One region of the Chryseobacterium sp. WG14 genome, then DNA from elsewhere that is predicted to be linked to it. Evidence: riboswitches for the same ligand, from Rfam matches in the RefSeq annotation. Region 1 holds a riboswitch; the other holds the start of a gene.

What was found. A riboswitch is a leader RNA that binds a small molecule or an ion and turns the genes downstream of it on or off. The one in region 1 is predicted to bind thiamine pyrophosphate.
Region 2: another riboswitch for thiamine pyrophosphate. It lies ahead of thiM (hydroxyethylthiazole kinase); the one in region 1 lies ahead of thiS (sulfur carrier protein ThiS).

The regions. Positions count from the first base shown of each region.
Region 1 is NZ_JALCZD010000008.1:104,131-107,552, reverse strand. Features, by position in the region: gene thiC (phosphomethylpyrimidine synthase ThiC) at 1-1,604, opposite strand, end outside; gene thiS (sulfur carrier protein ThiS) at 1,629-1,835, opposite strand; TPP riboswitch at 1,893-1,990, opposite strand; gene MP478_RS14520 (RluA family pseudouridine synthase) at 2,105-2,785, opposite strand; gene MP478_RS14515 (hypothetical protein) at 2,794-3,111, opposite strand; gene panB (3-methyl-2-oxobutanoate hydroxymethyltransferase) at 3,115-3,422, opposite strand, start outside.
Region 2 is NZ_JALCZD010000005.1:268,754-272,175, forward strand. Features, by position in the region: gene thiD (bifunctional hydroxymethylpyrimidine kinase/phosphomethylpyrimidine kinase) at 1-697, opposite strand, end outside; gene thiE (thiamine phosphate synthase) at 694-1,329, opposite strand; gene thiM (hydroxyethylthiazole kinase) at 1,326-2,123, opposite strand; TPP riboswitch at 2,186-2,279, opposite strand; gene MP478_RS11255 (carbon starvation protein A) at 2,327-3,422, opposite strand, start outside.

The DNA of each region.
Region 1 (3,422 bases):
AACTGATCTTCCCATCTGAATTCAAACCTTGCTTTACTTAATGCATTATCCCTGTATTGAGATCCGGGATGTCCTTTTGCCAAATCTGCAGCATGGGCAGCCAGTTTATAAGTAATAACCCCATCTTTAACGTCTTTTTTATTCGGAAGACCTAAGTGTTCTTTTGGAGTTACATAACAAAGCATGGCACATCCGAACCATCCTATCATTGCTGCTCCAATTCCAGAAGTAATATGATCATAACCCGGTGCAATATCCGTTGTCAAAGGGCCTAATGTATAAAATGGAGCTTCATGGCATTCTTCCAGCTGTTTATCCATATTCTCTTTAATCATATGCATTGGAACGTGACCGGGACCTTCAATCATTACCTGTACATTATGTTTCCATGCAATCTTGGTGAGCTCACCTAAAGTTTCCAGTTCGGCAAATTGTGCGGCATCGTTAGCATCAGCAATAGATCCGGGACGAAGGCCATCCCCAAGAGAAAAAGCCACATCATATTTCTTCATAATCTCACAGATCTCTTCAAAATGGGTATATAAAAAGTTTTCTTTATGATGAAAAAGACACCATTTAGCCATGATAGAACCTCCCCTGGACACAATTCCCGTTACTCTATTGACTGTCAGATGAATATATCGCAACAAAACTCCGGCATGAATGGTAAAGTAAGAAACCCCTTGCTCTGCCTGCTCAATCAGAGTATCTTTAAAAACTTCCCATGTAAGATCTTCAGGAACTCCTTTTACTTTTTCCAATGCCTGATAAATAGGAACCGTACCGATAGGCACCGGGCTGTTTCTGATAATCCATTCTCTCGTTTCATGAATGTTCTTTCCTGTGGAGAGGTCCATAATGGTATCAGCTCCCCATCGGCAGGCCCATACTGCTTTTTCCACCTCTTCATCGATACTTGAAGAAACAGCGCTGTTCCCGATATTGGCATTAATTTTTACTAAAAAATTTCTTCCAATAATCATCGGTTCACTTTCCGGATGATTGATATTATTGGGAATAATAGCTCTTCCCGCAGCAATTTCATCTCTTACAAACTCCGGAGTGATTTTAGTTTTCGGAGTATTCGCGCCAAAACTGTTTCCAGGATGCTGGAAAGCCATCTCTTTTGAAACCGTTTCCAGCTGCTCAATACGCTGGTTCTCCCGAATGGCTACATATTCCATTTCAGCGGTGATGATTCCCTGTTTTGCGTAGTACAACTGGGTAATTTCTTTACCTTCCCGGGCAACTTTAGGTTTATGATCATAAGAAAAACGCAGCTCATCAAGCCGTGAATCTGCTAAACGGGCTTTTCCATATTCGGATGAGATTCCATTCAGGATATCTACATCTTCTCTGTCTAAAATCCATTGTTCCCTTATTCTCGGAAGCCCTCTTTGAATATCAATTTCTGCATTGACATCCGTATAGGGACCGGAAGTATCATAAACCGTTACAGGAGCATTGTCTTCAAAGCCTCCTTTGGTAAGCCTGGTAGGACTAAGTGCTATTTCACGCATTGCTACACTGATAGGATGTATTGTTCCTTCAACATAGATTTTCTTTGAGTTCGGAAATGGCGAACACGTAATTGAATGAGCCATAAATATTGGTATTAAATATGAAAATTAACCGCCCTGAGTGGCAGTAATAATTAAAACTGAATCTTGATCTTTGAGAAATGTCTCTGCCCAGGCGGACAGTGGAATAATACGGTTGTTTACAGCTACAGCAATCCCTTTTTTCTTTCCGGGTAGTTCCATAGCCAGTAATGCTTCCAGATTGTCGGGAAGTATATCAAATGTTTTTCGGGTGTGGTTGATTATAAGTTCCATTCCTAATAATTTTAATATACTTTAGGAATGGCCATTATTGTACAATAGAATGTACAGCAAAAGTCATCTGCTTTTCCCTACGCTGGTATAATCCAGATCAGGTTCAAAGGGTAAAGTCTCAGTCTGTTGGTCAACAGACACCCCTAAAGTCTGGGACGAAGGTAGGTATTTTTTCAGAATGGGCAAAATTGAATTTTCCTTACACAAAAAAACCACCTCAAAATTGAGATGGCCCTGTTTTATTTTCTAATAAACTTTAGCTTTGTTTTTTACTCCTCACAAGCTCTCCAGATTGCATCATTTTGCGGAACGGGTGCTGTAATTTCAATCTTTTCTTTGGTTACCGGATGAATGAACTCCAGTTTCCTTGCATGAAGATTAATTCCTCCGTCAGGATTGGAACGGGGAGCCCCGTATTTAAGGTCTCCTTTGATGGGAATTCCCGTTTTAGATAATTGGGCACGAATCTGATGATGCCTGCCTGTTTCCAGATCAATTTCAAGAAGTATATAATTATCAAGTGTTTTAATAACATGATAGGTTAAAATAGCTTCTTTCGCTCCTTCTGTTGCCTTTGGAAAAACAATGGCTTTATTGTTTTTTTCGTTCTTCTTTAGGTAATGAACCAACCTTTGACTCTGTGGAATCATTTCTTTTCCTACCACAGCCCAATATGTCTTTTTAACCTCACGGTTTTTCACCATTTGAGTAAGGCGGGAAAGTGCTTTGGACGTTTTAGCATAGATTACCAATCCTGAAGTAGGACGGTCTATACGATGAACCAAGCCGAGAAAAACATTCCCCGGCTTAGCATCTCTTATTTTTATAAAATTCTTTATAGATTCTAATAATGATTCATCGCCGGTTTTGTCTCCTTGTACCAGTTGACCGACTTTTTTATTAACCACCAGAAGATGGTTATCTTCATATACAATCTGCTCCTTCATAATGCTTCAGTCTATCTTCTTCTATTGGACAGTGAAAGAATAATTCCTCCCAAAAGACCAATGGTTTTAAGTACTGAAAGGGTCGAATCTTCAGGTATAAAGGCTCCGATGACGCAAATCCCTGCTGCAGCATACATAGCATAGACAAAGTTCTTATTCGTAAGCAAGGGTGCCTGAATAAAGAAACTCGCTCCTATCAGGACATAAAAAACCTTTCGGGACAGCAGATGATTGATTTCCGGGGAGAAAAGATTAAACCAGCCTATAGCGAGGCATACCAATGCGGCAATAGATAAAATTCCCTGGATAGATTGTTGTTGATTTTGCATAGATTAATAACTTTCGTTTTCGTTTGGAAATTCTACTGTCTTTACATCTTTTACGTATTGAGCAACAGCTCCTGTTATTTCAGTATAAAGATCAAGGTATCTTCTTAGGAATTTGGGGCTAAAGCCTTTATTCATTCCCACCATATCATGATATACCAAAACCTGCCCGTCACAGTCAGCTCCGGCGCCAATTCCTATAGTAGGGATAGAAATACTTTCCGTTACTCTTTTAGCCAGATCAGCAGGAATTTTCTCTAAAACTACAGAAAAACATCCCAGTTCTTCCAAAAGCTGTGCATCAGCAATCAGTT
Region 2 (3,422 bases), on a different contig from region 1:
ATAAGCTTTTTCCCTGAGCCAGATAAGCAGCTATGGCAGATGAAAGCGTACAGCCGGAACCATGGGTATTATTGGTATTGAGCTTCAGCGTTTCAAAACTGTGGTATTGCCAATGTTCATCATAAAGTAAGGAAGTAATGGATGAGGTTTCCTGATGGCCACCTTTGAGAAGTATGCTCTTACAGCCTAATTGTTTTATTTTTTCACCTGCAGCGTATAAATCTTCCAGCGTTTCGACTTTCATGCCGGCTAAAATTGCTGCTTCATCCATATTGGGGGTAATGAGGTCAGCAATAGGAAATAGTTTTTCTGTGATCGCTGTGATGGTTTTCTCCTCAATAAGCCTGTGGCCGCTGGTAGCAACCATCACCGGGTCAAATACAATGGGGATTCTTTTATACTGTGATAATGTAGAAACAATAGTCTCAACCAACTGTGGGGTATGAACCATTCCTATTTTAATGGCATCGGGAAAAATATCATCCAGAATTGCTTTGATCTGATCGGCTACTGCTTCCACAGGAACAGGATATATAGTCCTTACTCCCTGCGTGTTTTGTACAGGCAGGGCCGTTAATACTGAGGTGGAAAAGCATCCTAAAGCAGAAGCTGTTTTGATATCTGCCTGAATACCTGCGCCACCACTTCCGTCAAAACCTGCAATGGTCAATACGGATGGGTATTTGTATTTTTTCATTTTAAAATTTCATTTTTTAATTCATATGCTGCCTTTTGAGGATCTGCAGCACCACATATTGCGGAAACTACTGCAAGGCAGTCTGCTCCCGCGTTGAGAACTTCCTTTGCATTTCCAAGATGTATACTGCCTATGGCAACCAGAGGTTTTTCTGTAAGCTGCCGGATTTTTGCAACACCTTCAAGACCCCATTCTGTAACGGTATCTGTTTTGGTATTTGTTTTAAATACAGGGCTTATACCAAGATAATCAGAAACCAACGTCTGTTTATTTTCAAGCTGAGCCAGGTGTTCAATAGAATATCCAATGATTTTATTTTGGATAGAAGGCTGTTGTCTTAAAAAGGTAGGGGTAGTATCGTTGTTCCCAACATGAATACCTGCTGAATTTACTTTTTCAGCAACTTCTAAATGATCATTAATAATAAGGGGAATACCATACTTCTCTGTAATTTCGATAAGCTTTCCGGCTTTTTGAAGAAACAGGGCGGTACTGTCGTTTTTTTCTCTGAGCTGGATAATGTCCACTCCGCCCAGAATGGCTTGTTCGGCAACTTCCAGAAAGTTTTTTCCAATGCAATCGGCTTCAGAAATCACCAGATACAGCTGATAGGGAAAAGGATGCAGGCTCATTTTTGTTCTATCTTTAGGTTTTGGATGAATTCTTCTTCTGTCATATTGTACAGTTTATCAATCAGGTTAACCTGAAGACTTCCGGGGCCTTTACTTTGCTGAGCAGCCAGTTCTCCAGCAATGCCTATTAATGCCATTGCTGTGGCAACACCCAGTGTTTTATCTTCCACACTGCCTATAAACGCACCTGTTAATGCTGTAGCAGAACACCCAAGACCTGTTACTTTAGTCATAAGTGGATGCCCGTTTTTAATAAAAAAACTTTGTTGCGGACCTATAATAATATCCGTCTCACCGGAAACACAGACTATTGAATGGCAGCGCTGCATCAGTATTTGGGCAGCATGAACCGCTTCATTACTTTGTGCAGTACTGTCTGCCCCTTTAGTAATAGTGGTATTAGCTTGGGCCAGAGCAATAATCTCTGAAGCATTTCCTCTGATAACAGTAGGCTGAAATTGTAAGAGTTGTTGTAAAACCTGATCACGGAAAGAGGTTGCTCCCGCACCTACAGGGTCCAAAACCCAGGGTTTATCTGCTGAATGCGCTGTTTCAGCGGCCAGAAGCATAGAATCCGACCAGTATTCATCTAAAGTGCCTATATTGATCACCACCGAATGGGCAATACCAATCATTTCTTTGATTTCAGACCGGGCATGTGCCATAATGGGAGAGGCTCCAACAGCCAAAAGGGTATTGGCTGTATTGTTCATGACTACATAATTGGTGATGTTGTGAACCAGGGGAGATTTTTGTTTTACAAGCTGAACTTGCTGCCAAAGTATTTTTTCCATTGTTATCATTAAAATAAAAATAGCTTTAGGAAAAAATCCAAAACAAAAACCACATGAGTAGATCAAGTAATTTTGCTTTTCCCTACGTCGGTGTAAGCCGTATCAGGTTCAAAGGGACTCTCTCAATTCTTTTTCAGAATACCCCTAAAGCAAAACAAATGTATAAAAATTATCACACCGGGCAAAAAACCTTCCCCGTAATTTTATCTTTCCACAAGTTCCTTTACCTGTTCTCCATAAAAATCCGTTTTCGTTGTATTGATTTTTAAGAGCTCATACCATTTTATAAAAGCTCCGATAAAAACAATAAGCATCAGTACCATAGCTGTTACCGCTAAAGCAGCCAATAAATACTGTTCTTTTGGAATATAAATGGTAGCAACCTGAATATAGCCGGCCCAGAAAGTAATTCCTGCCATAAAAACACCGGGAATAGCCGAGCATAAAGCATATCTCCCTCTGTTCATCCTGATCAGCATAGTGGTGCAGACAATCAATCCGCAGGCGGCAAGTAATTGATTGCTGATTCCGAATAGTGGCCAGATACTGCTTACATTTCCTGTGTATACCAGATATCCCCATGCAAAAGTGAAAAGAAGACTGCTGATGATAATTCCGGGAACCCAGTTTTTATCATTGAATTTTGGAATCACAGAACCCAGCATTTCCTGTAAAAAGAAACGCCCTACTCTTGTTCCGGCATCAATGGCTGTCAGGATAAATACGGCTTCAAACATAATGGCAAAATTATACCAGTATGCGGTTAATTGGTCCATATAAGGGATCTTATTGAATATGTGAGCCATTCCTACGGCAAGTGATACGGCCCCGCCAGTTCTGCCATGAAGATCAATACCAATCTTTTGAGAATAATAATCAATATCTATTCCATGTAAGGCAGGATGTGCTGCAAGAAAAGCATTATATGATTCTTTTGGAGTGTTGATGGCAAAATAATCTCCCGGCATTAATGTACATGCAGCAATGAGAGCCATTAAGGCCACAAAGCCTTCTACAAGCATGGCACCATAGCCTACAAAGAGAATTTCCCTTTCTTTATTAAGCATCTTGGGAGTTGTTCCTGTAGCAATTACGGCATGAAACCCCGAAATAGCACCACAGGCAATCACAATAAAAATAAATGGAAGTACGGGGCCGCCAATGACAGGGCCTCCTCCATTTACAAAGGCGGTAAGTGCCGGCATCTGTACTGTAGGATGAATGACAATGACTCCTATAGCCAGCATAATGATTGTTCCTATTTTTAAATACGTAGAAAGATAATCGCGGGGAACCAAT